DNA from 4 places in the Paenibacillus sp. FSL W7-1279 genome. Region 1 is predicted to be linked to each of the others. Evidence: predicted binding sites of a transcription regulator. Region 1 holds the regulator's gene; each other region holds the start of a gene.
The links. Region 1 encodes Rex, which represses fermentation and respiration genes when NADH is low (regulators of the CRP and FNR family bind a similar motif). Its sites were predicted from a motif close to TTGTGAAATATTTCACAA; they were not measured.
Positions count from the first base shown of each region.

Region 2: MKY82_RS15315 (L-lactate dehydrogenase) is a predicted target of Rex. The motif match lies at 3,379-3,396, and genes of this name have one in related genera.
Region 3: MKY82_RS01720 (DUF438 domain-containing protein) is a predicted target of Rex. The motif match lies at 2,830-2,847, and genes of this name have one in related genera.
Region 4: MKY82_RS10645 (nitrate/nitrite transporter) is a predicted target of Rex. The motif match lies at 4,119-4,136, and genes of this name have one in related genera.

Region 1 is NZ_CP150215.1:2,693,824-2,701,654, forward strand. It holds gene MKY82_RS11920 (hypothetical protein) at 1-526, shown strand, start outside; gene dinG (ATP-dependent DNA helicase DinG) at 697-3,573, shown strand; gene MKY82_RS11930 (redox-sensing transcriptional repressor Rex) at 3,636-4,301, shown strand; gene MKY82_RS11935 (amidohydrolase) at 4,276-5,577, shown strand; gene MKY82_RS11940 (DUF5590 domain-containing protein) at 5,609-6,127, shown strand; gene MKY82_RS11945 (hypothetical protein) at 6,392-6,925, shown strand; gene MKY82_RS11950 (AAA family ATPase) at 6,918-7,831, shown strand, end outside.
Region 2 is NZ_CP150215.1:3,446,473-3,454,303, forward strand. It holds gene MKY82_RS15295 (ABC transporter ATP-binding protein) at 1-103, shown strand, start outside; gene MKY82_RS15300 (ABC transporter permease) at 119-895, shown strand; gene MKY82_RS15305 (XRE family transcriptional regulator) at 952-1,506, opposite strand; partial or broken gene MKY82_RS15310 (LysE family transporter) at 1,625-2,208, shown strand; gene MKY82_RS15315 (L-lactate dehydrogenase) at 2,295-3,227, opposite strand; gene MKY82_RS15320 (thioredoxin family protein) at 3,480-4,034, opposite strand; gene MKY82_RS15325 (PLP-dependent aminotransferase family protein) at 4,381-5,808, shown strand; gene MKY82_RS15330 (arylamine N-acetyltransferase) at 5,911-6,786, shown strand; gene csaA (chaperone CsaA) at 6,967-7,296, shown strand; gene MKY82_RS15340 (PLP-dependent aminotransferase family protein) at 7,340-7,831, opposite strand, start outside.
Region 3 is NZ_CP150215.1:407,039-414,869, reverse strand. It holds gene MKY82_RS01730 (mechanosensitive ion channel domain-containing protein) at 1-503, opposite strand, end outside; gene MKY82_RS01725 (DUF5381 family protein) at 677-1,150, opposite strand; gene MKY82_RS01720 (DUF438 domain-containing protein) at 1,486-2,742, opposite strand; gene MKY82_RS01715 (FAD-dependent oxidoreductase) at 3,284-4,639, opposite strand; gene MKY82_RS01710 (carbohydrate ABC transporter permease) at 4,674-5,531, opposite strand; gene MKY82_RS01705 (sugar ABC transporter permease) at 5,521-6,468, opposite strand; gene MKY82_RS01700 (hypothetical protein) at 6,495-7,187, opposite strand; gene MKY82_RS01695 (sugar ABC transporter substrate-binding protein) at 7,214-7,831, opposite strand, start outside.
Region 4 is NZ_CP150215.1:2,437,687-2,445,517, reverse strand. It holds gene MKY82_RS10660 (glycoside hydrolase) at 1-1,348, shown strand, start outside; gene MKY82_RS10655 (hypothetical protein) at 1,455-1,691, opposite strand; gene MKY82_RS10650 (YwiC-like family protein) at 1,770-2,495, opposite strand; gene MKY82_RS10645 (nitrate/nitrite transporter) at 2,547-4,061, opposite strand; gene MKY82_RS10640 (response regulator transcription factor) at 4,228-4,875, opposite strand; gene MKY82_RS10635 (ATP-binding protein) at 4,872-5,954, opposite strand; gene MKY82_RS10630 (GAF domain-containing protein) at 5,951-6,415, opposite strand; gene narI (respiratory nitrate reductase subunit gamma) at 6,467-7,159, opposite strand; gene narJ (nitrate reductase molybdenum cofactor assembly chaperone) at 7,146-7,724, opposite strand; gene narH (nitrate reductase subunit beta) at 7,717-7,831, opposite strand, start outside.

The DNA.
Region 1 (7,831 bases):
GAACATGCTCAAAAGCATGAGCGAGGGCATTATCGAGGAATGGCTCCATTTTGAAGAGAAGATGGCCATCTTCCGCGAGAGTGCCGCCTCGCCTCCTGTTTTTCCACCGACCGAAGCGCCTGAATTGCAGCTTGATGCATTTATTCGCGGTCAAGGTTATTACAAGTTGTTGATGTTCCAGCCGGCCATACAGCAGTTTGAGGCGGCCGCCACCGTATTTCCGGATAGCCTTCTGATCAAGCTGTATATTGCGATGTCCCATCTTTATTTGGGGCAAACCATACCGGCATCCGATGTATTGGTGTCCATCCTACCCCTGGCAGACAACAAAAAGATGCGGGCGATGATTTACAATGCGCTTGGATGCATCGAGGTGTTGAATGGACAGCAAGGGAAGGCCGAGGAGCATTTCGCACTGGCGATTCACAGCGACCCGACGCTTCCTGACCCCATTATCAATTTGGAGGTCTGCAAGCAGAAGCGAGGGGAACTCCAGTACGGCAGCCAATTGATCTCTTTGCTGTAAAAATCAAGCCAAAACAAGAAGCGATGTCAGAGCTCATCCTTGAGACTTTGGTATCGCTTTTTGCCGTATGGAGCTTACGGAGGAGAGCGGGGATTTTTTACCCGGAATGTTCAAAACCCGCAACTTCTGGTATGCTGTTAATTAGTCTGGAGGAAAGGGATTTTATCGAAATGAAATTTGCCGTATTGGATTTTGAAACCACGGGCAACCAGTCAGCAGATGAGATCATTCAGGTTGGACTGGCCATCATCGAAGAGGATCGAAGCATCTCCCGCGTATACGGCACCTATGTCAATCCCGGGATTCCGATCCCTCCTTTTATTACCGGTTTGACCGGCATTTCCGACAGTGATGTAGCGGATGCTCCGTCATTGGAAGAAATGATGATGGAACTCGTGCCCATGCTCGACGATGTTGTATTGGTTGGGCACAATGTCGCTTTTGATTTTAACTTTTTGCAAAATGCACTCGATCGCTGCGGCTATTTACCGTTCAGCGGCCGAATTCTAGATACGATGCACTTCTTAAAAATATGTTTTCCCTCGCTTCCTTCTTATCAGCTTGGGATGGTGTCCTCTCATTTCGGCCTGGAGCATGACCGTCCGCATCAGGCGGACAGCGATGCACTTGCCACAGCCTATGCGCTGCTGAAATGCCTGGAGGAGATCGATGAGCTTCCTCTGCTTACCGTGCAGCGGTTAAGCGACCTGTTTGCCGACGAGGACAGCGACTTGGCCTGGTTCTTTGACGGCATCCGTGCCGACAGGGAGCTCCAGGCAGTACAAGCCGGAGACACCCATACGTACTATCGTCAATTCGCCCTAGCTGTTGACGATTGGAACGATATAACGCCTGCCAGGGATGAGACGGAGCCTAATCCCTTGGCTGATGTAAGCTTTGAGCAATACATGAATGATGTCCGTGAACGTCTAAAGGAAACGCTGCCTCATTACGAGAGCAGGGATGCCCAGGACATGATGTTCCAGGAAGTGATGCAGGCACTCGATAACAATAAACATTTATTGATCGAAGCCGGCACGGGAACAGGCAAATCTCTCGGGTATTTGCTGCCGTCGATTTATCAAAGCGTGAAGCAGGAACAGAAGGTTATGGTGAGCACGCATACGATCAACCTTCAAGAACAGCTGCGTGACCGGGATATTCCCCTGCTCACCCAGGTTGTTCCTTTTCCTTTTAAAGCGGCTATTTTCAAGGGAAGAGGCCATTATTTGTGTTTGAGAAAATTTGAACATAAAATAAATAGAAGAGATTTTCATTCCCCGAAGGAAGATGTGATCACCGCAGCGCAAATGCTGGTTTGGTTGACCCAGACGGAGAACGGGGATGATGAGGAGCTGAACCTTGGCGGCCGTGGAGGGGATTTCTGGGAAACCATCTCCAGCGATTCGGATTCCTGCCTGGGCCGTGCCTGCCCATGGTTCCGCAAATGCTATTATCACAGGGCCAAACATGAGGCGGGCATCGCGGATGTTGTCATTACGAACCATTCGAAGCTGTTCACCGACGTGAAAGCGAATCACCAGCTGCTTCCGAGTTATGAGCGTCTCGTCATCGATGAAGCGCATCATCTGGAGGACGTCGCGGGCAAGCACCTTGGCTTGCAGATGAAATATTTTTCGGTTGTCCATACGTTGACCCGTATGTACAAAGACAGCCGAAGCGGTCAGCTTCCGGCTCTTCGCCAGCTGCTGCAAGCGTCGTCCCATGAGAAGGCTGTCGAGTGGTCTTCCATCATCGACCGGATTTATCCGGATCTGATCACCGTCAAAGAGAATTGGGACCGGCTCAGCGACCAATTGTTCGGACTGCTTCCGGAGCGCGGAGACGCGACTCCGGGGGATGCCGGACAATTCTCGCTTCGCTTATCGCCTCTGAAAAAGCCGAAGGATTGGAATTCGCTGGCCGAGCTGGAGCATCAAATTCATCTGGCGCTCGGCGATGTCGTTCGCAAGGGTGACAAGCTGATTGCCGAAATGAAGGAAGATCTGGACGACTACAGCGCGGACAGTCTGTTAACAGACCTATCGGGTCTATTTAAGGACCTGGCCGCACACCGCGAGGACCTGAGGACCTTCATGTCCCTGAATGATGAGGGCACGGTATACTGGATGGAGGCGAACGGCAACTTCCGCGGCAAATCGCTGCAGCTTTATGCGGTGCCTGTCGACGTCAGCACCCATTTAAAGGAATTGTTTTTTGACAAAAAACAAAGCGTGATCCTGACATCGGCGACCTTGTCGGTGGACAAATCGTTTCAGTTCATGATCGAGAATTTGGGTCTTCAGGAAGCGGCAGATAGCGGCAACCTGAACACGGTCCTGCTGCCGTCCCCGTTTAATTACAGGGAGCAGGCTCTCCTTGTTGTGCCGCGCGATTTTCCGAGCGTGAAGGGCTCGGTCGGGGATGCACTCTTTGTGAATACACTTGTGCAATCATTGGCTGATACGGCCATCGCAACGCATGGTCGCATGCTTGTCCTGTTCACCTCGTACCGCATGCTGCGTCAGGTGCATGAGCCCTTGAAGGAGGCGCTGGGATCCAGCGATATTACGGTACTGGGACAAGGGATGGACGGAACCAGCCGTACCAAGTTAATCCGGAGATTCCAGGATAGCAGCGCTTCGGTTCTGCTGGGCACCAGCTCCTTCTGGGAAGGAGTAGATATACCCGGTGAGGCGCTCACCTGCCTTGCCATCGTCCGGCTGCCGTTCCAGCCGCCGAATCACCCTCTGGTCGAAGCCAAGAGCGAGCTTCTGCAGCAGCAGAAGAAGAACCCGTTCATGAAGCTTTCGGTTCCGCAAGCGGTCATTCGCTTCAAACAGGGATTTGGCCGACTGGTACGGACCGCGCAGGATAAGGGGATTGTCATCGTTTACGATACTCGGGTCATTGAATCCTATTACGGGAAGTATTTCTTATATTCCTTGCCTGGACCGAAGATGGAGCACATGCCGACAGAGGGGATCGTTCCCCGAATTTCGAAATGGCTGCAGGAAGAGGCAGGCATAGGGAACCAAGCTGAATAAAGTGAAACCATGAACGAGCACAAACAAATGTAGTTATTAACCTATTATTAGGGGGAGCATGCATGAAATCGGAAAAAATTTCGGAAGCCGTGGTCCGCAGATTACCTGTATACTTGCGCTATTTGAATGAGCTTCAGAAAAGGGAGGTCTCCACGGTTTCCTCCCAGGAACTGGGGCAGAAACTGGACCTCAATCCTGCTCAAATTCGTAAGGACCTAGCGTATTTCGGTGATTTTGGACGGAAAGGGATCGGATATGACGTATCTTATCTGATCGAGAAAATTCGCCAGATTCTAAAGCTGGACCAGAAGATCAATGTCGCATTGATTGGGGCCGGTAATCTTGGACATGCATTATCGAATTACAATGCATTTCTGAAGGACAATATGAAGATTGTGGCGGTTTTCGATTCGTATTCTCCCAAAGTTGGTATGAAAATTAACAATTTGGTCGTACAGCCGATGGAGGAACTGGAGAAGACGGTTCATGAGTACGGCATTCGTATCGGGATTATCACCGTTCCGGATTTTGAGGCGCAGAATGTAGCGAATCAACTTATCGCGGCAGGCATCGAGGCTATCCTGAATTTTGCGCCGACCATCCTGAAAGCTCCACCCCATATCCGGATTCATACGGCAGATTTTACTACGGATTTGCAGAGTTTGGCCTATTATTTGGATAACGGCAAGGAGGATGCAGCACATGACGACAACGAAGTGGATGGTTAAAAACGGAACGTTCGTGGTACTAGAGGAAGGCAGATCCGTGTTACGCGGATATATGGTCGTGGAGAACGACCGGATCACTTACCTGGGTGAAGAAGAGCCGACTGTCCAAGAGGGAACAGAAATCATCGACGGAACCCATCTGTTTTTCCTGCCTGGATTGGTGAATACGCACGGACATGCGGCCATGTCGCTTCTTCGCGGGTATGGCGACGATCTGGCACTGCAAGTATGGCTTCAGGAAAAAATGTGGCCGATGGAAGCCAAATTCACGGCCGACGATGTATACTGGGGAACCTCACTCTCCGTGCTAGAGATGATCAAAGGCGGAACCACGACATTTGTGGATATGTATGATCATATGGATCAGGTTGCAAAGGTGGTGGAGGACTCAGGCATGCGCGGCGTTCTGACGCGCGGTGTCATCGGATTATGTCCGCCTGAGGTGCAGCAGCAGAAGCTGGAAGAGGCGGTTGCATTCGCGAAAGACTGGCATGGTCAGGCTGACGGTAGAATTACGACGATGATCTCACCGCATGCACCCTATACGTGCCCGCCGGATTTCATCGAAAAATTCGTGCAAGCGTCACATGATTTGAATCTGCCTTTGCATACGCATATGTCCGAAACGGAAACGGAAGTAGCTCAGAACGTAAATGACTACGGACTTCGCCCTGTTGCCCATCTAGAGAAGCTTGGCATGTTCTCCCGTCCAACGCTGCTTGCGCATGCCGTCCATCTGACCGATGAAGAAATCGAAATTCTGGCCAAACATCAAGTTATGGTTTCGCATAATCCAGGCAGCAATTTGAAGCTTGCCAGCGGCATCGCTCGCGTGCCTGCACTGCTGAAAGCCGGGGTCACCGTGTCTTTGGGTACCGATGGACCTGCCAGCAATAATAATCTGGATATGTTTGAAGAGATGCGGCTGGCCGCACTGATCCATAAAGGAGTAAGCGGGGATCCAACCGCGATTCCAGCATCCGAAGCGCTTCGGATGGGTACAGAATATGGAGCCAAGTCAGCCTTCCTTACGGATATTGGTACGCTTGCGGTAGGCATGAAGGCAGATATGATCGCACTGAACACGGATCAGGCGCACTTCCTTCCGAAGACGGATTACATTTCTCATGCTATCTACTCCGCCAGTGCGAAGGATGTAGAGCATGTATGGGTTGACGGCAAGCAGGTAGTGAAGAATGGCGCGAGTCTCACTCTCGATGAGGAACGTATCCGCCGGGAAGCGCAGCGTGCCTTTGAGCGTCTTACAACCCTCTAGGGAATAATCAAGGGGAGCGAGGAAGACGGATTTGAAGAAAAAAACGAAGTGGATATTGCTGAGTGTATCCGGGGTGCTGCTGTTACTGCTTGGTTTACAGCTCTATTATTCATATGTGATGAAAGATGCTTGGAATGAAGAAAGAATGGCAATTGCTGCCGCCAAACAGCATGGCCAATTGGTTACGTCCGGGAAGACCTATAAATCGGTGTGGGGCGAGGACAATAACTATTGGGTGATAAGCGGGAAGGATCAGGACAATCAAGATCGTATGGTATGGGTGAAATTTACGGATGACAACGTACCTGTTGAAGGTGCCGACGCTGTCCAATCCGTTTTGTTGAATACGGGGTTGTCAGAAGACCAGATGCGGGAGCAGATTTATAACGAATTGTCTGGCGCAGAAATTAAGCGGCTGCTGCCTGGAATGTATGAGGGCGAGTATGCCTGGCAGCTGCAGTATGAACACAACGGTCAGCGCGGTTATCGGTTTTATCGTTTTCAAGACGGTAACACCATCGGTAATGACATTATTCTTCCAAATCAATAAATAAGAAGTAGAGAGGGGCCCTTTAATATTCGCGGGTTCCTCTCTTATTTTCTCTATAATTGTAAGCGTATTCAGAAATAATATGGAAAAACTGTTCTAAATATTTTCACAGACATGCATGAAAAAGTATATAAGATGTGATATACTCATACTTGTACAAAATGAGTATATAAACTACATGCATCCCTATATATCGTTGTTATATGTATTGTTGTGTTGCAACATGACAGACAAAATTTCATACTGAAATGAAGGAGGAACTTCATGAAACTACGCATTGTACCTATCGTGCTGACTGTCGTGATCTCAGCATCGGTTCTCTTTGGCGGATGGTTTCTGTATCGGCAGATGGCTTTGCAAAATCCGCTGGCCAATGTTGTGTCACAATATGACGGCGTGAAGGATTCACATATAGATATTAAACAGAATACCGTTACTTTGAATCTTGATTTGGCTCCGGATACCAATTTGCAAGGCTTGGTCCAGCATATTAAGAAGGAAGGCAAGTCTGTGATTGGCAATCGGGAATTGAAAATCCAGGTGGAGGATCATTCCTCGGAAGCACTGGATCAATGGTGGGAGAAGGCGATGCTGTCAGTCGCTGAAGCGATGGATAATAAGCAGTATACCGATATTCAATCATCGCTCGAGCAGCTTGCTGCCCAGTCTCCGAATTTGAAAGCAAAAGCAACGATTGATGACACCAACGTCTATGTCAGCTTGTCAGACGGCAAGTCTGGTAAATTTATAATCTTGCCGCGTCAGTCTGGCAACATGGAGGTGTGGAATCATGCCTAAATTAGCTAAAGAAATCATGTTAGGCTTTATTCCGGTTTTGCTGGTATTCCTTGTGTTTGTCGGCGTGAACATCGTGCCCTTGCTCATCGCTGCAGCACTTGTAGGCGGCTTGTTGTTTATCGCGAAGATGAAGGGCGGCATCGCTGTAGGCGCAGCGAATGAGCGGAAGCGGAAAAAGAGCGGACCTGCCAAGCTGACGTTCGAAGAAATCGGCGGGCAGGATAATGCCAAGCAAGAGCTGCGTGAAGCACTGGATTTTCTGATTCGTCATGAAGACATTAAGAAATTCGGGATTCGTCCATTGAAGGGCATTCTTCTCACCGGGCCTCCGGGAACAGGGAAAACGTTGATGGCTAAAGCCGCTGCCCATTACACCGATTCGATCTTTGTCGCTGCATCCGGCAGTGAATTTGTTGAGATGTATGTCGGTGTTGGTGCAGGGCGCATCCGGGATTTGTTCAAGGATGCCCGTAACCGTGCGGCAAAGGAAAACAAGCAAAACGCCATTATCTTCATCGATGAGATCGATGTCATTGGCGGTAAACGCGAAGGCGGCCAGCAGCGCGAGTACGACCAGACGCTGAATCAGCTGCTAACCGAGATGGATGGCATCTATTCGCAGGATACTCCTCGTATTCTGGTAATTGCCGCGACAAACCGGAAAGAAATGCTGGATAGCGCACTGCTGCGTCCAGGGCGTTTCGACCGTCACATTCAGGTCGATCTGCCGGATAAGAAGGGACGCACTCATATTTTGAATCTGCATGCGGGCAATAAGCCGCTGCATGAAGATGTCGACTTGGAGAAAATCGCCGAAGAAGCATACGGCTTCTCGGGCGCACAACTCGAGAGCGTCATGAATGAAGCGGCCATTTACACGATGCGCGAGAACGAACAGTTTATCCA
Region 2 (7,831 bases), 750 kb from region 1:
AATAACGGATATCTACGAGGTGTCTCTCACCTATCCGAGAGATATATCTAATCCCGCTTTCCATGCGCTGTACAACCAAATCCAATCGCATTTTGACGAGTAGAGAGGAAGGGAACCCATGAGCAAGAAAATTAAGAAATGGTCGCTTCATATCCTGGTGTGGATTGCTGGTCTTGGCGTCTGGCATTTGCTTTCCCTTGCGTATGGGCCCGAAATTCTGCCAGGTCCAATCTATACCGCCAAGGGCGGATATGAATTGTTGATGGACGGCACCCTGATTCAGTATATCGGGATTAGTTCGTACCGGGTGCTGCTCGGATGGACCCTCGGCAGCCTGATTGCAATCCCGGCCGGACTTATCATCGGGAAGGTAGGGCCAATCCGCGCTTTTGCTGAACCGTTCCTCAATTTCATCCGGTTCATTCCGCCGATTGCTTTCATCACCTTGTTTCTGGTCTGGTTCGGCATCGGGGAAACATCGAAAGTTATGCTTATTCTGTATGCAACCTTCTTTATTGTGGTAATAAATACGTTGACGGGTGTGTTATCCGTAGAAGAGGATAAGATTCGCTCCGCCCGCAGCATGGGGGCATCCGAGTGGCAGATTGTGCAACATGTCATCATTCCTGCAACGATCCCATTTATGTTCACCGGCATCCGGCTTGCCATGGGAACCTCGTTCATGGCGATTATCGGGGCAGAGATGATCGCGTCTAATGAAGGCGTGGGGTATCTGATCTGGAATTCACGTTTGTTCTTCCGTACGGATTGGATTTTTGTCGGATTGATTTGTCTGGGATTGATGGGGTTCATAACGGACCGTGCCGTAGGTCTGCTCGGGCGCAAGTTGTTGTCCCGTTACGGGGTAGTCAGTACGAACTCACTCCGTAGATGAACGTAGTGCTGTTATACGAAGCCGCAGCTCCCTCTTATGGAGGGGGTGCGGCTTTTTCATTTGGAATAATGGATCACCATACTTAACCGGTTCATGGAGGAGCCGGAGTTATGATAAACATGCGGTTTATCGGCCTTAAACCGGATGGATTCCCCTTGCTTTACCGTATATTCCTCATGGTCGATACGAATGGTGATCTCCCCTTCGAATACGGTAATAAACTCCTCCGTCCCTTCGATATGAGCCTCTGCACTTAAATAACCGCCACAGTCCATTTCTAACGAATACATTTCAGATCGCCGCCCTTCCTCAAAAGGGAAAAAAGGATAAATTCGAACTTTTCCGTGATCCTCCACCAGCGCTTGCACCTCTTCTTGGGATACCACGACCGTTTCGGATTGAGGCTCATTAATCAAAGACGTAAAAGAAAGCTTTAACCCGTTCGCGATTTTCCAGACGGTTGTTATAGAGGGACTCGATTCTCCTCGTTCGATCTGGCCTAGCATCGTTTTGCTGATCCCAGTCATCTCCGCGACTTTATCCAGGCTTAGCTTCCTTTGCTCTCTTAGCAGCTTCATATTATTCGCCAATATTAAATGAATCGGCTTCAACATCATACACCGCCTTTTTTAGATTGTACGTTATAACATACATATTGTATAATTATAACGCACGTACGTTATAACGTACAATTATTACTACTATAACATACGCGAAAGGAGGGAGCGCGTGTTCATCGTTTCGCTGTTGACCTATGCGATTGTCGCGTCATTTACGCCCGGACCCAACAACATCATTTCGATGACGAATGCACGGAGCCACGGATTTAAGAAAACGATGCGCTTTATCGGAGGGGTAGCAGCTGGATGCTTGGTCATTATGCTGTTGTCCAGCTATTTCAATCTGGTATTATATCCATTCATCCCGAAGATCAGGTTTGTTATGAATATCATCGGATGCTTGTATCTGATCTATCTTGCCATAAAAATCATGCAGAGCAAGCCCCCTCATGCAGATGATAAGGCACGTGGATTCAATACCTTTTATTTCGGGTTCATCTTCCAGTTCATGAATCCGAAGGTTATTTTATACGGGATAACAGCTCGACCTTCGTCATGCCGATCTCTACTTCCCATGCACAGTTGATATCCTACTCGTTATTGCTCACGATTGTCGGCATTTGTGCCAACATGACCTGGGCGCTATTCGGTTCGCTGTTCCAGCATCTGTTATCCCGATATGAGCGCCCATTTAATATATCGATGGGATTGCTTCTGCTTTACAGCGCCTTTTCTATTTATGCCACGAACTGATTTGCTAGCTACAACGTAATGTCATCGCTCCTCAGCCAAAAGAACAAGGCTTCCCGAATCACACATCCGGAAAGCCTTGCTTTGTATTACTCGAAAATGTTGGAGATCTGCTCTTTCAGTTTGTTAGCAGATGCATGAAATTGGGTTAGTTCCTCGTCGTTAAACTCGAGATTCAGAATTTCCCGAACGCCTGTACGATCAACCACACAAGGTACGCCTAAGTATACGTCAGACACACCGTGGTAGTCCGTGAGCAGCGTGGATACATTGAGAACGGAACCTTCGTTTTGCAAAATGGAGACGATGATCCGATCGAGCGCCAATGCGATTGCATAGGAGGTGGAACCCTTGGCGTTAATGATTTCATAAGCCGCATTCTTGGTGCGGTCGAAAATATCTTCTTTTTCACCGTCAGTCAGATCGATTCCGATCCCCGCGATGTTGGCAATGCTCCAGAGCGGCAATTCGGAATCACCGTGTTCCCCGACGATATGGGCGTGAATGCTGCGCGGATTAATGCCTTTGTTTTGACCAATCAAATACCGGAAACGGGCGCTATCCAGCAAGGTGCCGGAGCCGATCACGCGATTGACGGGGAAGCCGCTCTTCTTCAACGTGACGTAAGAGAGAATATCCACCGGATTCGTAGCCACAAGAATGATGCCGTGGTCATTGTATTTCACGATGTTTTGGATAATATCGTCAAATATCGCCGTATTTCGCTTCAATAAGTCAATTCGCGTCTCGCCGGGTCTTTGGTTGGAGCCTGCGGCAATGACAATGATGTCTGCATCCTTGCAATCGCTGTAATCTCCAGCCCACAGCTTGACGCCTCCGGCAAAGGGGAGGCCGTGATTCATATCCAAGGCTTCACCAAGCGCTTTGTCATGGTTCGCATCGATTAATACCAGTTCAGATACTCTTTCGCGCAAGAATAAGGTGTACGCAGTCGTTGCTCCCACAGCTCCTGTACCGATGATCACCACGCGGGACGGACGCTGAGCTTCATTTTTTGTCATAAGTGTTTCGCTCCCTTGTACTGAGTTAATGAAATTTGGTGAATGGTATACTTCTGATGAATTATCCTAATAAAAGGCTGCCGGAACAGTGAATCCCTAACGCTTCATCGATAGTAATGATAACATATTCAGGAAGATTTAAGCAGCGGGATTGTGATATATTTCATCCTGTGTGTTCATTTTTAACTTTGACACTGTCAGAAACCATACACCTTCATCGGGGGAGGAGGATCACGCTTATGCCAAACGCGGTCACAGGTTATTATCGGCATTTCTATCAGATATAAACGAAGTAAGCAGTTGCCTTATTTCCTGAATCATGACCCTCTGATATTCATTACCGTCATGGTAGAGCTCTCCGATCTTCTTGTACGTTTGGTCCAGTTGTTCTTGATAGGATGCAGCTTGTTTATCGGGGTGGTTCCTCTTGAACTCATCCATGACGTTCTGGATATACGCCGGACGAGCGCCCCAAGTTCCGAGTACTTCACCTGTGCTTGCATGGAGGAAGACAGCAATTGGCTGTGCGCGTCCGCCATCCGTTAGAAAAAGGTCCATTGTTTCCATATGATCTTCCATGATGAGCACGTCGGACGGAATTCGGCTATATTCCAATATTCTAAATAGGACAGGTACATTCCATATGACATCCGGGCACCAATCCGTACAGAGAATCAGGCAGTGCAGATGGTTGAATGGGTTTCGCTCAGAAGTGAAGAATCCCTCAGTCTCTTTGTTCTCCCACTGGAAGCGATCATAGACTTGTCTGAATAATTCCTTCGTATTTGGGATTCTGCTCAATTTCATTTCTCGAATCTTCATATTCTCCATGAATTGGAGAGGCGTTAAACCCTGGCCGATTTTATGTTGGAGATGGAGGGGATAAGACATAGGATCATACGTCCTTTCATAACGTAATAGATTCATATTGAGATACATCCAAGTTAACGTTAGCTTAAGACAAAACTGACCATACAGAAATGGTCAGTTATTATCTGTTTATGAAAGTCAGATGTACTGAAGGTTGTGTTACCGAATGAAGCTATTCGTGAATAGGATGCGCAACATAGGCTGAGTTTCATGTATAATTCATTAAACATACCTGCCATTACGACAGTAAATTTTATTAATATAATGCCTGAGGTGGTCCCACTTGTTTGATATTCTTCTACCGGAGCAAAGCGAGTTCCCATTATACCAGCAGTTATATCTGCAAATTCGTGAGGGTATCCGTAATGGGGACATTCCCGACGGACAACGATTGCCTTCCGTTCGTGCCCTCCAGCTTCAGCTCAATATAAGCAAAACGCCGATCGAGACGGCTTATCAAATGTTAACGTCTGAAGGGTATGTGATCAGCAAACCGAGGTCGGGGCTATATGTCATAAATCCATACAAGGAACTATCTCACCATCATCAACAGCGGACCCCCTCCATAACAACGATGTCAGTTATGCATTCCAACGGGCACTTGAATCAAGGTCAAGGTGTTATTGACTTTAATCCCACTCGTTTAGATCAATCGTCCTTTCCAGTACGAACCTGGAATAAAATGCTCAAGGAAGCGCTGGAACAGCATGTGAGTGAAATGGGAATGTATGGGGATCCGCAGGGCGAATACGGGCTGCGCACCGTAGTTTCGGAATATCTGCGAAATTCCAGAGGGGTTATTTCAACACCTGATCAAATTGTGATCGGCGCCGGCACGGCCTATAGCATGGGCCTGCTTACCAGAGTACTGCCAGGACTTAAGCACATTGCGGTTGAGGAGCCGGGTTACAGCTTGGTACGAGATCAATTTCACTTGAATGGCTGTGATTTACTTCCGATTACGCTTAGTGATAAGGGAATCTCGCTTGACCAGCTGGAGAGCAGCCACGCACAGCTCGTATATGTAACACCATCTCACCAATTCCCGACGGGAAGCATCATGCCTTATCCGGAGCGGGAACGATTACTGGAGTGGGCCAATACCAGAAATGCATACATTATCGAGGACGATTATGACGGTGAGTTTCGTTACCAGGGAAAACCGATTCCTTCCCTGCAAGGGTTGGATCATAACGGGCGGGTCATATACGCCGGCACGTTCTCGAAAGTATTGACTCCGACACTGCGTATGAACTATCTCGTTCTGCCACCGGCGCTGCTGAATCACATATCCCACAAACGTCAGGAAGTATTCTTTGCCCCTTCACGCGTGGAACAGTGGGCAATGACCGCGTTTTTTGAACAGGGGCATTGGTACCGTCATATTCGTAAAGTACGTAATCTGTACAGGAAGAGACATCATCAGTTGATTGAGTTGATTGAGGCTTATCTTGGCAGGTTTGTTGAAATTACGGGTCAGAATTCAGGCCTCCACATTCAGCTGATCGTCAAAAAAGAAGTGTCCTCGGAGGAATTGATTCAGAGGGCGGCGAACGTCGGGGTTATCGTGTACGACCTGCGAAAAATGTGGATGAACCACCAGCAAGATGCAAACCAGTTCCCGAGGTTATATATGGGATTTGCAAGCTTGAACGCAGCTGACATGGAAAAGGGGATACGACTTCTGCAGAAGGCCTGGAACATGGATTGAACACGGCTTGTTTATGACTGTCTTTTATAAAATATTGAAACTGACCATTTCATAAGGGTCAGTTTCTTGTTTATGATAAGAAAAAAAGTAGGAGTGCGTGCTATGATCACCCAAAGTGAGGTAAGAGCATATTTAAACCGTTTAGGCATTTCGGATATTCAGGAACCGACAAAGGAATATTTGTTCGAGCTGCATAAAGCCCACGTGGCACGAATACCTTGGCAGACCTTGGATATTTTTGCTGGGAAACCGACATCCATCGATATACAGGAATCCGTACAACTTATGATCCATCATCGAAGCGGTTATTGTTTTCATCTGAATGGAGCCTTTACCGCGCTTCTTCGAGCCTTAGGTTATAAGGTATCTTGGCATCGGGCAGGAGTACAGCCTTTAGGGCAAGAACCACGGATTAACGGCTTCCATCTCGGGATAACGGTAAGTTTATTGAATGAACAACTTGGGGAAGAAGAGCGGTGGCTCGTGGATGTCGGACTTGGCGATATGCCATGGGAACCGATCCCATTGAAATTTGGACAATACATACAGGGACCTTTTCAATATGCGATTGAGCCGTCTCGCATAACGGATGATGGCTGGAGGCTGATCCATGATCCCCATTATTCATATGTAGGCGTAGATTATGCCCCTGATGTTGTGAACAGCTTGGAACTATTTAAATCAAACCATGAATTTTATAGCCGATCACCGGAATCCCCGTGGATGGAGCTGTTCATTGTTAGGCAACGGCACGAGCAGGGCATGAACGAGCTCAAAGGCTGCATATGGAGAAAGTGGAGCGGCAATACCCTGGATAAGATAGAGATTTCATCGAAGTCGGAATGGTTCGAGATCCTGGCGGACATATTTAATGAGCCGCTCGTCAACTATTCCATGATCGAACGGGACCTGATATGGGATAAGGTTTACAGGCAGCATCAGAATTGGAGGAAGCTTATGGAGAATGAGCAAGTATAGAAGGAACCGAATGATTCACTTTATCTCAGTTCTCCAACTGATCCTCAGCGGCATAGAACACGCTAAACTAATCTATCACTTGAGTAACCGGAAACGCAGATGATAAGATGGTACATAAAATTCGTGTTGTGAAGCACCGTCTTATTGCTTCATAACCTAGCTGTAAGGAGATCTATAGTCATGGCAACCATCGAAGATTTTACCAAGCTGGATATTCGGATCGGGACGATCGTGGAAGCAGAGCCATTCCCGGAAGCGCGCGTTCCCGCCATCAAAATGAAGATTGATTTCGGCCCGCTCGGGATCAAGCGCACCAGTGCCCAAATTACGAATCGATATGATGCGGACACCATCATAGGTAATCAAGTCGTCGCTATCGTCAATTTTCCGCCTAGACGCATAGCTGGCTATCAATCCGAAGTGCTTGTCCTCGGCGGGGTACCGGAGCAGGGAGACGTTGTGCTTCTGAAGCCGGATGTTGATCTGCCGAATGGTACTCCCATCGCTTAAACCTATTTCATCAGTCGGTCCGGTCGCTTGCGGCTTGGACCGACTAGATGAACCTCACCTCGTTGCGTCTCTTCAACAATTTAGCGGCTCCTTCCGCAATTTTCTGAACACCGATTTCGATGAGTTCCTCCTTCACCTGAGATACGCTTAGTCGTATCATGGATTCGTTCTTAAACTCAGGCAAGAACATGCTGCTGGCATCCTGAGCATATACGTTCTCATTCTCCAGATAGTGAACCAATTGATATGCTTTTAATGGTTCTGGCAGCTGGATCGTGGAATAAAATCCGGAAGGCGAACCCGTATAGGATAAGAAGGGCGGCAGGTGATTTTGGTAAGCCTGCTGGAGCAGAGCCCCTTTTTTACTATAGGTCTGCCTCATCCTCTGAATATGTGCTCGGAACATCCCGTTCTTTAGATAAATTTCGAGGGCGCCTTGCATGAGCACCGGACTGTGTATGTCCGCCGCGTGCTTCGCCCGCTGGAATATTTCACTCATCGCTTCGGGGATCACAGCCAAGCCCAGCCGTAGTCC
Region 3 (7,831 bases), 2.3 Mb from region 1:
CCGCTGAGAATGATCAAAGGATTCTGCCCGATGAGGTTGGAGATGACCACGATGCCGCCGATGATGAAGAGAACGATTTTCACCACCTGAATGTATCCCTTAATCGGTCTGATCTTGGAAACCTCAAACGAACGATAAATGTCATCAAACGCATTAAGCAGCGCATTCAACACCGTGATCGTTACGATAATCATGTACGTTGCTGCAGCTTTTTCAATCAAAACTTGATAAGCCGGAAAGATGGACGCCGAAAAATAAATAATGATTGCCGGCACGAGATGCGACAGCTTGTGGAACACTTTTTTCTCAACGATAATATTGTCCCACGTATACCGATTGTTGTTGACGATATGAATAATCGTCTTCAGCACGATTTTTTTGGCTATGAAATTAGCCAGCACGGAGATCACCGCGATAAATACAACCATGATCATATTCGAGAGATATCCAATGGTTTGTTCGCTCATGCCATATCCGTCTAGTTGATTTTTGATAAAGTCCATTGTTTCCTCCTGACGCAGTTTAAGATTAGCCTATTATTATAGAGGAGATTCTAGTACTACGCAAAGTTCAAGATAAGACATCGCTGGGTTGATTTGGAAGATGCTTGGTAAGTCTGTAAGGAAAACGAAAAAGAACACCGATTCGGTGCTCTTTTTGTCTGATTCGATCCGATCTATTTCGTTTCCTTTCCGTTACGACTGACCAGCCCCCGCAGGAGCTTCATGACAGACTGAATTTCAGTATCGGTTAACAAATAATACGTGTTCACTGTCCAGGTCTCTCTGTTTTTCAAATGAAAAATCAGCACAGGAAATTTCGGAAGCAGCCACTCCCGAATGGAAGGGCCGCTGTAGCTGATGCTTGTAATCTCCGTCCAGGCTACGGTCCGCGTACCATCTGAAATGGAATTTTGATCGTAGGTGATGAGCTGCGTGTCTGATTTCAGTGCCTTTGGCAAGCTGACAACCAAATATCCTCCAAAAAACGGAATCCCTATTATGGCTGATGTGATACAAAAGAACTTACGAATAAAGGAAGTATCCATAAAAAAAGCCGCATACAGCAGAAACAGGCAGGTCAGCACAAACAGTAAACTGCCAAATGTTTTGCCCCATGCCACGGATTTCCGATAAGATATCGCGTTCATGAATTAACGCCTTTCTGAAATTATTTGAATAGTCCGCGAATCCAGCGAACTCTATTTTTGACCACTTTAGCTGCGCCATCACCGATAAAGGCTCCAATCGTACAACGGCGCGATGAATGTACCAAGAAACCGTCTCGTTTTGGTTTATGGTTGGATGGTACCTCCATTTTATCAAAGAGCGGTTTCTTTATGTTTGACTAAATGAAAAAAGGGGCCGTGTCTCCGTCATTTACAATGACATTTGGGACAGCCCCTTTAGTATGTATGATGGCGAATCGTGGCTGCTCGAAACCACAATTCGCCGGATCGCGTTAGTCAGGATGTCCTCTATAAACTTACGGAGAGAGTATCCGTTTTTGACCGGTGAGCTCCTGAATCGGCTTAATGTTTTGAGTAAATTCCAGCGTGCCTAAATAGTTCCCTTCTTCATCCCTTACGGCAAAATAGCGAATGTAGACAAACTTATCTTTAACCGGGATCCAGAAATCTTCTGCATCTTTGACACCTGCTTTGAAATCAGCTAGGAGCTGATTGACGACGTGAACGCTTTGCGGAGGATGGCAGTTCTGAACACTTCGGCCGATCACCGCTTTAGTTCGAACGAAGATTCGTTCTTTGCCCTGGGAAAAATATCGAACGATATCATGTTCATCGATAAAGGTTAGGTCGACCGGTAAATGATTTAAAATGGATTCCACCTGTTTGACCGATAAAATGCCTGTACTCATTCGGATATATCCCTCTTGCAGCGGAGAAGACGCCAATCCCTGATCTGCGCCAGGCTCAGCTGCTCTTTCAGGATTCCATTGTTGATCAGGCGCAATTAAGCAATAACCGACCTCTTCGCTTTGGGCAGCAATTTGAAGCCATTCATCCTCCGTCAACTTTTCCAGAGCCATAGGTAATAAGATATGTTCCTCTTTATAGATCATTTCTGTAACTTCGTTTAAGACGCGTCTGGCCAGATCCACTACGATCTCGGCATGCCCATCAAAATGAGTAAGTTTGGATTTCACTTCTTTTATGCCCATTCGGATACCGTCATCTACTGCCCACATCACCTTGGTCGGTCCATAAATTCCGTATTTCTCAAGAAAAGGAAACAGCAAATTTTCTTTGCGGCTGTAGTGTTTGTCTACATCATAGAGAAGACTGAAATCCTCCAGCAATTTGAGGCGATTTGCCTCTCCTTGATCCTTAAGAAACTGATCCAGATGCAGTGCGATTTTGAAGTTTGCCAGTCGATCGATTTCTTGGTTCTCCATCTTAAAGGTAAACACAGGATGTCCAGGCTGCTCTTCAGGCTTATGGGCTCTGTGAATGTCTTGGATGGAACCTTTAAATACCGCAGCATGCACACTGCACAGTCGCTGTACTTCGGTTACGGGGATTCCTTCCTCCTCCATCAGCACTTGCTCCAGCTCCGATATTTCATCAACCGATATTTCGCCTACAGCTTGGTTGAATTTTGACTTTACTTCCTCCACGCTTTTTCCATGGTGAAGCTCTTTAATGATTTCCTTGAGCAAATGTAGCCGGGCAGTTCGATGAGCAGAAATTCCTTCCTCACGGTTATTAATTAATTCACTCATGTTCATCACCTCTGTTTTGATTCATTATATAAAGATAAAGTTCTATTCTGTTTACTTCTCTAAACTAGCATTCTCATGCACCGTGACTTGTGATTAAAAGCACATAGGGAATGAAGATTCATTGAACATAGAAAAGGTGATACGTCATCTTCGAAAAATCTTTATCCGCTTGACGGAATGGCCGCACGACTGAACGAAGCCCGCTCAGCCATATATACGTAACAACCCTTGTTTCCGAATTGCTTCGGGGACCGTAAACAAAAAGCGACCGGTTACGGTCGCTTCATTATTGTATGTATAGAAGGGGGTCGAACCCCTATAGTGAAAAATCCGTAACACTCTTTTACCAAGGCTCCACCAACCCGAACACAGGCTATTCGTACTTCTGAATCAGTAATACACTTTTGAATTTCTTCGTCTGAATCAACAAGGAAACCTACAAACGAGCTTTAAGGAGATGCAAAAAAGCAGTCCGCCTCAAACACACTACAAAAATACGGAGCCGCCCCAAGTTATACCGGAGCGGCTAGCCCGCGTCTCTTCACACAATCGCCCCTTGGGCGTACAGCATCTCCCTGAGCTGCGATGCATCGACTTCCGCCGCGGTGATTCCCATCTTGCAGGCCAGGGCCGCCGCCGTGCCCGCCGCTTCTCCCGTAGCCATGCAGCTTGGCGTCAAGCGCGTGGTCGCCAGTGCTTCATGCGTGGTGGAAATGCAGCGCCCTGCCGCGAGCAGATTTACTGCTCCTCGGGCCACCAGGCAGCGGTATGGAATACTGTAGGAACCGTCATTCTCGATGCTAGCCTCCATGATCCCTTTGCCTGACGGATCATGCAAGTCAACCGGATAACCGCTCCTCGCAATGCCGTCTTCAAAATGTCGTCCCGTCACCACGTCCTCCATCGTTAACCGATACAGACCGTCGATTCGGCGCGACTCCCTAATTCCGATCTGGGGGGCAACCGAGGAAATGGAGGCCTCGGCAAATCCAGGCACCCGCGATTTCAAAAATTCCGCCATCATCAGCACCTGTTTGCGCCCTTCCTCCTCCGCCAAAGTCAGTTCCTCGACGTCGGTCGCGCTTAAGCCTTGTACCCGCGTACAGTTAATCAACACCTCATCCTTCTCCGGCCCGATAAACAGCAGAACCTGATCGCGGTTGATCGGGACCTCGGCAGCCTTCCACTCCTTATAAAAGCCGGAAACCCCCGTGAGCGGAATACGCTCATTCTCTAGTTCGGCAAACGGCGTCTTGTGATAAAAATTGTCGGGATCAGCAAGCATCGCCTTCCGAATCGCCTCCACGTCAACACCCCGCATCCGGAATTTCATCGTCATCGGCTGCGACAGCCCGTCGCTTTCGCGCCCCTGAAGCGTCGGTGCTCCCGCCAGATAAGCGACGTCCGCATCCCCGGACGCATCGACGAACATCTTCCCGTCAACCTTGATTCGCCCCGATTTTCCAGTAAGGGTCACGGACTGGATGTATTCGCCTTCACGTCCGACTTCGTCAACGAAGCTGTGCGAGACGAGCTTCACCCCCGCTTCGCGCAGCATATCGACGGCAAGCACCTTATATATCTCTGGATGGTACGGCGTCAGCGTATTCACGAAACCGACGGTATCGCGAAGATGGCCGGGCGAGCCCCCTCGCTCCATCAGGCGCTCCACAATTTCCTGTGCAATACCGCCGATGACCCGTTCCCCTTGCTGTGTATGAAACGTCATCCAAGGATAAACTCCGGCAGCCGTAGACATCCCGCCGACAAACCCGTACCGTTCAATCAAGATGACGCTTGCCCCCTGCCTGCCTGCGGCAATGGCGGCGGCAATGCCCGCCGGCCCCGCACCTATAACTACCACGTCCGCCTCCATGATCCGTGTCCTGCTGTCCATCTCTTTTTACTCCTCCTTTTAAGCGTTATTTACGCTATTCCTTGAGACCCGTCATGGATACCCCTTCGACAAACTGCTTCTGCGCAAAGAAAAACACAATGAGCAGTGGTAATGTCGCCATAACCGAAGCGCTCATCAGCAGATGCCACGATGTCCCCGACTCGTCGGTAAACAGCGATAATCCCAGCGGCAAAGTCATCAGCTTACGGTCATTAATAAAGATCAGCGGATCAAAAAAATCGTTCCAGCTCGTCAAAAACGTGAAAATGATCAGCGTGGCAATTGCAGGTTTTGCTAACGGCATCATGATTGTGGAATAAATCCGCAGCCTCGAGCAGCCGTCAATCATCGCCGCCTCCTCCAGCTCCTTCGGAATCCCCAGAAAAAATTGCCGCATCACAAACACCCCGAACACACCGCCTGCGCCGAATATAGGCAAAATAATCAGCGGTAAATGCGTATTGATCCAACCCAGCTCACGCATAAACAGAAACATCGGAATGGCAATGACCTCATTCGGAATCATCATCGTGCTCAGCAGCAGCAGAAACACCAGGCTTCTCCCCCAAAAAGGAATTCGTGCGAAGGAATACCCCGCCATGGAAGAGAAAAGCACAGTGCCCACGGTAACCAGAAGGGCGATATAGACGCTGTTGCCATAAAATAGATGGAACGGGATCGTCTCCAGCACTTCCGCATAATTCGCCCATCGTATCGGCGACGGAATCAGCTGCGGCGGAAAAACAAACACATCAGCCGGCTGTTTGAGCGAAGTCGAGACCATCCACACGAACGGGGTCATCATGACCACCGAAACGGCAAGCAGCAGCAGATAATGGAACAGGTTCCCGCCTGCCGGGTTACCCCTTTTAGCAAATAGACTAGCTTTCATTCAGAACCCACCTTTTTCTCATCTGCCATTGTGCCAGCGTAAGCAGCAGGGTGATGACAAACAGCACATAAGCCAGCGCAGAAGCATATCCGAACTCGAACAGCTTAAAGGCTCGTTCCCAGATGTTGTAGACGAGCACCTTGGTGCTTCCAGAAGGCCCCCCTTGTGTCATCACGTAAATTTGTCCGAACACCTTCAGCGAACCGATAATGGTCATCATCACGGTCAAAAAAATCGTCGGCGTGATCATGGGTACGGTAATTCGGAAAAAAATCCGCATTCTGCCTGCGCCATCGATTCTGGCCGCCTCGTAGAGCTGCGCCGGAACCTGCTGCAGCGCCGCAATGAACAACACCATATTCAAACCGACATTTTTCAGGAGACTGGTCACGATAACAACGGGCATGGCAAGCCGGGTATCGTACAGCCAGGCCGGTCCGGTAATGCCGATCATGCGCAGCAGCTGGTTAATGAACCCGGAGTCCGTGGCAAACATATACTTCCAGACAATCGACCAGACCACCAGCGAGGTCATGACCGGAATAAAGATCAATGTCCGGAAAAAGCCGGCTCCGCGGATATTTTTTGATAACGGGATTGCAAGCAGTAATGCCAAAGTAATGTTCAGCGGAACAAGTCCGACGGCAAAATAAAGCGTATTGCCCAGCACGCGCCAAAATTCCGCGTCCCCCGCAATCGTTCGGTAATTCTCAAATCCGATGAGCTTGGCCTCACCCAGCAGCGGCCAATCAGTAAAACTCATATAAAGCGCCATCATGAGCGGGACAAGCAGCAGCAGAATGAACCCCAGCACCATCGGCAGCACAAACAGCCAGCCCGCCAAATGGTCTCCGCGGTTTAAAGGCCTGGTCTTCCTTGCCTTCCTTCGAAATGAACGGCCGGGCCCTTCAGATTTTATCGTTTCAAGTGTGGTCATGTCGCTTTCCTCCTTGTGGGGCACCTCTACAGACGATCGATGGCATTCCGTAAAGCGGCAACCTCCTTGCGGATGCCTTCCGCTTCATTGCCCGTGACCACCGCTCCGACCAACAGCACCTTAACGCCGCTGTCGGCCAAGGCCGGGATATCCTCCGGCCCGATTTTACGCTGTGTTGGCACAATGACCGGCAAACCGCCGTGTGCCGCAAGCCAGCGGTAATGAAGCAGATCGGCAAGGGTAAGCCTGGTACCATATTCATGGCCGGGAACGATGGAAGCCTCAAGCGCGCTGATGCCGAAGGTCCGGCCTCCTTGCACGATGTCCCGGTCGAACTCGCTATCGATCGCAAACGTTCTTGCCAATCCCGGGGCCTGCAGCAGAAAAGCAGGATGATGAAAGGCATAAATCGAGTAGAAATCGACGCCAAGTTCAGGGAGCCGGATAATTTCCTCCGCGTTTACCTCTTCCACCGAGCCTCCGGGCACAATTCCAAGGGGGCCGCTAAAGCGGGAGCGAATGTCCTTGAAAATGTCGGCATAGCTACCCAGCGTGCCGAAGCGATTGCCGCTGGCCCGGTGCCCTACGTTGATATGAACTTTCAAACCGTCGGCGCCCGAAGCCAAGGCTGCCTCTGCAAGCTTGATGTCATTGGCCGGGAGGCTGACGAACAGCTGCAGCCCCGGCGCTTCGTTTAATGCTTTATCCAAACGATTCATGCCCGTTCCTCCTAATGTAGCTTCCACTATTTGCTCAGCAGAGCATCCACCTTGCTTTTTACCTCGTCCTGAATTTGCTGCGGTTCACCCCGCCCGGCAAATAACTCGTCAAAGCCTGTCAAAATCTCCGTGTCAATGTTTTGCCAGCGGATATGTCCCGGCTGCACAACTGCTTTAGGCATTTCATCGATGACCGCCTGCTTGATGTGCCCGGCATCCAGATTGCCCTCCACGCTCAGGAACTCATCCGAGTTCAACACCGATTGGCGCGGCGGCACGAAGAAGGCCGACGTTTTTTGGACACCCTCTTTGCCGGCAAGGAATTTCAACAGTTCCTTGGCTTCCTCCGGATGTTTTCCCTCTTTAAATAGCACGTAACCCGCCTGACCCATCATTGGAACGCTGCCTTTCGAGCCCGATGGCATTGGCGCAATGCTCCATTTGAAATTTTGGATTTCCCTGGCTTTGGATACAAAGCTATAGTTGTCGAAAATCATGCCGATTTGCCCGGATTCAAAATTAACCTGCTCTCCCGCCTTCGGGTGCGAGCCTTCTGTAAACATCATGCGCTTCAGCATGTCCAAAGTTTCAACCCCGTATTGATCATTCCAAGTGTATTCCGTCATCTCCGGATTAAAGGGTCC
Region 4 (7,831 bases), 260 kb from region 1:
TTCCTCCGTGTATGAGCCATGGCATCCGCAGGTGCAAATGCTCGAGGTGCGGAAGCAGGCCTATGCGGCGGAAGCCAGCAAGATGGCTTACCGGGCGCTGGATAAAGCACTCGTAGCCCGTCAAGGCGCGCTGCTCGCTCCCCATCGTCCCCTGCGCTACGAGGTGATCAATACGGAACCGGCCGCAGCGACGCTGCAGGTCGCCATTCCGTTGGATGGCTGGGAACACGTGATCCTGAAGAAAAAGTTCGAGCTCATCGACGAAACGACCGGGCAGGCGCTACCGTACCAATTGGCACACACGGGGGCGCTTGTTACGCAGCTCTCGCTTGAACCGGATGAGTCCCGGATCTTGTACATCCATCCGCACGAAACACCGGATGCACTCTCCGCTTCCGGGAACATGGTGACTGCGCGCAACACCGAACCGATTGCGTGCGAAGGAATCGCCGACATCCAGTCACAGCCCATAACTCCTTATCCGATTGTGGTGGGCAAGCGTTCGATCGAATCCGAATCCTTCCGGATCGAATGGGAGATGAACGAAGGCATTACGGCCTGGATCGATAAGACACGCTCAGCAGACCTGCTAGACGGCGCACGCGAGCACGCGCCTTTCACCCCCATCTACGAGGTAACGCCGGCACAGGATGAGTTTAATCCGTCCGAAATATGCTCAACCCGCCGCCGCATGGGACGCAACCGGAAGGGCACGAACGTCCAGCGGGATACCGGACGCTTGACCCGAGTCACCGTGCTGGACAACGGACCGCTATTTGCCCTGGTCGAGCTGGTGTTCGACGTGAAGGGACTCAGCTATTATGCCCTCCACATCAAGATGTTTGCCAACCAGCCTCGGGTCGAGGTGTCCGTCCGCTTCCACAAGGACAGCGTCTGGCTGCCGGAAAATGTCTATGTGGCTTTGCCGTTCTCCATGGGCACTGAAGCCGAGTTATACGTGGAAAAAGCCGGTTGTCATTTCCGGCCTTGGAAGGATCAAATTCCCGGAAGCTGCCTGGATTACACCAGTGTGCAAGAGGGAATATTCTGGCACTCGGCTATAGACCGGGAAGCGCTGGCCCTGTCCATGACGGACACGCCGCTCGTACAGCTGGGAACGCTGGAGCATGCGCCTCGTCAGCTCCACACCATGCAGCCGGCGGACAGCCGTCCTTCCACGTATGCCTGGATATTGACCAACTACTGGGAAACCAACTTCAAAGCGACGCTTGGCGGCTTCTATGAGTTCCGTTATGCGGTAGAGCGGCATCGCCAGCTGGACCCAGAGCAGGCTGCGAAGACCCTGCACGCTTCAACCGGACAATTCACGGTTCACCGAATTAAATAAGTCATGAAGAAAAACAGCTGCCCTGGTTTCAAGGCAGCTGTTCTCATTATGAAAGGGAGGATGGCCGTTAAGCGGTCTCTGTCCTTATTATTTTTTCTCAACAAGACTACGTCCACGCCCACATGAATCCGTCGCGATCCCAAGCAATCCGTCCGCCATGCAGTTTGCGGAATGCCTTCTTCACGTCCTTGGACAGCGAGGCGTTTCCGTTTTCGTTCACGAAAACAAATTCTTCCCCGAAGTTCTCGCGTACATAGCGGATGGCCTCCGTCTGATACAAATTACCCGTAAACCGGATTTCCTCCACCATCCATTCGGCCACCTGCTGCGCTGTATATGTCATTAACATCGTTCCCTTCTGTATACCTTCACTTATTATAACAGAATGGACGATGGAATCGATTTTTATGAAAACGGCAGACTACATCAAAATGATGGACAGCAATAAAAACTGGACGGAACCTACAATCTCGATGATTCCGACCTTCATCGGTTTCATTATTTTTCCGGAATACAGTAACGTCTTAATGAACGGAAATAAGAATGGCAGACACATCCATGGATTCCCGAAGATGATCGGCAGAACCAACATCACAGCATGATACAATTTTGCGTATACGGTCCAGCGGCTGTTTTTGCGTTCACGGAAGACCGATTTGACAAAGAACACGGTCCCCGTAAAATAAAGGAAATTATACCCAATGACGGCGGCAAGGATCGGATCGAAACCACCGCCTCCCAGCATATAAGCAGCGGCGCCTCCGGTACAGAACAGCAGAATCGCGCAAATATCATTTAACAGCGCACGCTCCGATTTCTGAAGGACATGCCAAACATTCACCATGATCAGGATGAGCAGCACAGGTGCAAACCAGAGCATCATCGGTTTGAAGACAAGCACCGGAATGAGAAACGCAATAGCGATAAGGGCATAAACGATCCCCCAGGATAACCATGTTTTACGTTGGGATGTTTTCTTTAAGGATTGCAGAAACGGATAGGATGCCATATATAAACCTAACCACGCCAAAAATAGCGGAAGGTGCAGAAGCGCCGGCTTGGCGGCCGCCATTCCTATGATATAGGGTACGCTGACCATGGCCCAGCCACCATGCTCCCGTGGTATGACAAACCTCGTCTTTTTCATGTGTCTCTCCCTCTCCAATCCATAGACTCATACCCGGTACGATCCATAACTTCAGCCATTCGAACAACGGCCAGGCGGATGATAAGTAATATCGCTGAAGGTGCCCACATACTGAACGATGTCACCCGATTCGTCCTTTACCGCGTTAATCGTTAGCAGTTCCAAGTACTCTTCTCCGTTCTTCCTGCGGTTCCAAATCTCCCCCTGCCAGCTCCCGTGTTCCATGATTTCAGACCACATCGCCTGATAAAACGCAGGTGTTTGTCTTCCGGATTTCAATACGCTCGGATTCTTGCCAAGTACTTCCTCCTCTGAATATCCCGTTAACTTCGTGAATGCCGGATTGACGGCATTGATCTTTCCGCTCCGATCCGTAACCAATATCCCCTGGCCGGTGGAGTTAAACACCTCGGATTGTACGGAGAGTTTGTCCTGATAGTACATCCATACCACAATAACGAAACTGGCCAGCGCAACCTGCGATAAAGCCATGAACCCAATGGAATATTGCCCCGTAGCCGAATGGATGAAGGAAAGCATCAGCGGCGGGAAGAATCCGCCAAGACCGCCCATCATGGACACGATACCGTTCACAATGCCGGCCTGCTTGTTGAAATAAAGGGGCACGAGTTTGAAAATAACCCCGTTTCCAAGCCCGGCACCAACGGCAATGGTTAAGCAGCCGGCCGTATACAAGCCAATGGATGGAGAGAATGCCAACAGGATGGCCGCAGCCGTGAGCCCTATGAATACGCCCATTAATAAGAACAGCGGTTTAAACTTATCTGCAAGCCAGCCGCCTACAGGGCGTAATATTGTTGCTACCAAAATGAACCCTGCCGTCCGCATCCCGGCATCCACCTTCGCAAGCTCGAAATGGGTAACCAGAAAGTTCGGCAAGTACACCGTAAAGGCTACGAACGAACCGAATGTAATAAAATAAAAAAGAGAGAAAAACCACAATTTTTCATTTTTATATACACCCTTGATCTGTTCCATGATCGGTGTTTTCACTTTGATTTCTTTACGGTCGCCTAAGATTACATTTAGCACGGCAAAGATCAACAGCAGAACCAAATACAGCTGGACGGTTTTGGACCATCCGATCTGAGTCGCGATGACCGGTGCAGCAAACGTGGTAATGGCGGTGCCGATGTTGCCCATTCCGTATATCCCATTTACGAGTCCGAGCTTCTCTTTCGCATAATATTTAGGCAGCGAGGTCACGCCGACCGAGAATACGGCCCCCCCGATCCCAAGGAACAAGCCGCCGATTACCAAATGCGTAAAGGAGGTAGCCGAGCTGATAAAATAAACCGGAAACAGCAGCAGGATAAAGCTGGCGATAAAAACAATTCGTGCTCCCACCACATTGGCGTAATAGCCGAGCGGAATCCGGAGGACCGAACCCAGCACCACCGGAATAGCCGTCAGAATAGCGAGGCGGTCGGCCGTAATGGAGATATCCTCGCGAATAAACGGCAAGAGCGCGGAGATGATGACCCATACCATAAAGCCAAGCACCAGATTCATTGTTTGCAGCGGAAGCTGCACCTTTTTGATCATTTCCATCACCTTTTCTAAAGCGTAATGAATGGCATATTGATCCCCAGCTCCTATTGTACGTGCACCTATTCACAATGCTAATAGGGAAGTTCCCTGAATCTCACCGGGGAACTTCCCTATTCCTTTAAGCAATGACCCTTTATTGCGCCCTGTTGTATAGGTAAGACTAAAAATCCAGCAATTTTTTCTTCAGCGCATATTCCACTAACTCCGGACGGCTTTTCAAATTCAGCTTTTCCATAATTTTGGCCTTGTGCGCCTCCACCGTCTTGACCGATACGAACAGTTTTTCCGCGATCTCCTTATTGCCATAGCCCTTGGCGATTAGAGGCAGGATCTCAATCTCCCTTTTGGACAGGCTGTTAAACGGATCCTGCTCCGCGCTCTCACTATCTTTCTTAATAAACTCCCGAACCAGGGAAGTCGCCATCTGGGGATGAATATAGGTCCCTCCCTTATGCACCATGCGGATGGCGGAGATTAATTCATCATCCGGCGCATTTTTGAGCACATAACCTGAAGCCCCGTTTTTTAAAACATGAAACAGGTAATCGTCATCATCATACATGGTTAGAATCAGAATTTTCGTTTCCGGAAATTCGCTGCTGATCTTGCCGGTCGCAATCAGTCCGCTTTCGCCGGGGGGCATGCTTAAATCCATCAACAGCACATTCGGCCGATGCTTCGCCACCATGGTGTAAGCCTCCATACCGTCTGCCGCCGTCGCGACAACCTCCATGTCTTCCTGGTAATTCAGAATCATGGAAAATCCGCTGCGGACCACGGCATGATCATCCGCAATCACAATTTTCACGTAACCCTCACCTCCGGCTTGTCGTCACCATTCGTAAGCGGAATGTTGAGCTGAACCGTCGTACCCTCACCGGGAGCGGACAGCAAAATAAACTGACCCCCGACGAGCTCCGCGCGTTCCCGCATCCCGTACAGCCCCAATCCGGTTCCCTTGGCTTCATCAATGACCATATTAAACCCAACTCCACGGTCACGAACGGTTAGCTGAAGGTAGCCGTTCACTTCGCATAATCGTACATGCACCTCGTCCGTTCCTGAATATTTCATGGCATTCAGCACCGCTTCCTGACATACCCGGTACACAACCGTTTCAATCTCGCTGCCGTAGCGGGCTGCCGCTAACTCCGCAGAGAACTCAACAAGCACTCCGTAATTCTTCCCGATCCATTTAAAATGGGAGCGGAATGCAGCCTCAAGCCCCAAATCATCCAATGAAGCAGGTCTGAGTTCAACGGATAAATGCCGGATATCATCCAGAAGCCGGGTTAAAGACACCTCGGTCTGATGCAGCTTCTTGAGCACATCCTCGCCTACATCCATATATTTAACGACACGCAGGTCGACCAGCGAGCTGAGCAGCTCTTGAGCCACGCTATCATGGAGCTCGCGGGATATCCGCTTACGCTCGTCCTCCTGTGCCTTGATGACATATTTCAGCATATTCGTCCGCTGCAGCATTTCCTGTGTTTTCTGCTGCTTCGTCAGGTCAAGGAGCATCATCACCCGGATGCCGCGGGCTTCATCGATGATATGGTAACTGGCCGCATAGGGAACGATGCCTTCGCCGCGCGTCTTAAGATAGACCTGGAACGATGAAAACTCCCCATGCGGATAATCTAAATAGCATGTGGAGCAGGTTATAAGATCCTGTTCATCGGTATAGCCTTTGCAGGTCTGGCAGAAGGAACCATCCGCACCGGACTGCATCCTCTCAATCACATCAATGTCAAGGATGTTCTCCGCAGCCGGATTCATAGCCACCACGCTGCCCTTTTCGTCGATAAAAAAAATGGCCTCCATGCTATTCTGATACATGCTTCTAAGCAATTCGCTTAAATGCTCATCCGTCATCTGAATCAAGGCTGTGATACCTCCTTGGCATAAAAAGCACCAAATTCCGTTCCCATTCCTTCCTGAAACGACTCAAAGGACCTTGGATCCAGCACGTTTTCCTTGCGATATCCCACAAGCAAAACCCCCTTGACGCGAGAGCCTTCCCACAGCGGTACTGCGGCAAGGCTTTTCAACTGCTCTGCAACGATAATTGGATAATTATACAAGTCCCTTGATTCAATATCGGCATTCACGTTTTGAATCAGCATCGGTTTTCCGGTCTTAAATACCATTCCCGCGATGCCTTTGCCGGAATGTAAAACGATACGCTTGTACCTCTCGTTTATATTTCCCGAGGCATACTGCCAGGTCAAAACAAATCGGTCTTCAGCCGGCTGCACCAACGCCATGGACACGAAATCGAATTGAAACCGGGCTCGAAGCTTATCCATTTCACTTTGGTAATTAAAGATCGGCTGATTCTTCATTTCCATTACTCCTCTGACGTAGAAAAGAAGGCCCAACAGCCTTCTTCCGCTCTACGATTCAAATTTACGGTGCTTTCTATACAGAATATATCTTCTCCCCACATAATTCAACGGAACACTCCACACATGCACCAATCGGGTAAACGGCCATAAGCCAAAAATGCCGAATCCGGCCAGAATATGAATTTTAAACGACAGCGGCACGTTCACCATCAACGAAGCATCCGGACGGAGCATAAACAATCCACGGAACCACACGGAGACCGTTTCCCGATAATTGAATTCCGGCTGCACCGCGTTCGTGACCAGCGTGCTGTACATCCCCATAAATACGATAAACAGCAGAAGGACATTAACCAGCATATCCGAAGCGGTGCTGAGTTTTCGGACATTACGAATGGTGAACCGCCTGGCGGTTAACAATACCATGCCTCCCAGCGTTAGAAAACCAAATGCGCTTCCAATATACACCGCCCCGATATGATACATATGGTCGCTGATCCCCAGTGACTCCATCCAGGATTGAGGGATAGCTAAGCCTGCAACATGCCCTCCGATAACAGGAATGATGCCTAAATGAAACATGAGACTGCCCAGCTTGAGATGTTTCTTCTCGATAAACTCGCTGGATTTGGCCGTCCAGTTAAACTGGTCCGTACGGTAACGGTAAATATGACCGACAATAAACACGGCAAGGCAGATATAGGGGAAAATGACCCACAGAAACTGATTAATCATGCTCATGAGCCGCCTCCTCCTGATTGAAACATGCTTTGAACGTCGCGCGAAGGCCTTGAATGAGATAAAGATACGGACTCTTATATTTCTCCAAAGCTTTCAGCAGATGATAAGTGCCGTCCTCCATGACAGCCAGCATCAAATCCAGGCTCTCTCCAGCTTCCTTCTCGCGCCCCTGCCAATTCGCTGCATATAGAAACTCGCACATCAGCGGGAGATAATCCGATAGTTCCGAGCCCGCGATGCCCAGACCAAACATCTCATACGTCTCTTTAAGTTTGGCGAGCATCTGGCCACGTTCCCTGCCGTCCTCAAATTTATAATAGGTCATATACAATGTGGATTTCGCCTGAAAGTCGAAGGTCTGGACGTACAGCTCTTCAATCTCTTCCATGCTGTATTCATGCATGGTCGTCCAGTACGTTCTGATGGATTCATAGGCCGGGTCAGAGGAGTCAAGCGACTCCTCCATAACCGACGGGTGGAAATCCAGCTTTTCCGGATACGTGAGCTGCTGAGCGAAAAAACCGAAAACATGTTTATAATCATGCAGCTTTCCGAGATTAATCACGCCAGATCCCCCCGTAGAAGTTTTCTTCGTACAGCTCTTTGCCCGTTTTGCCCTGCAGTCCTTCCGGTCCGCAACCGCCGCAGCTTGCGCTAAAACCTTCGGAACCC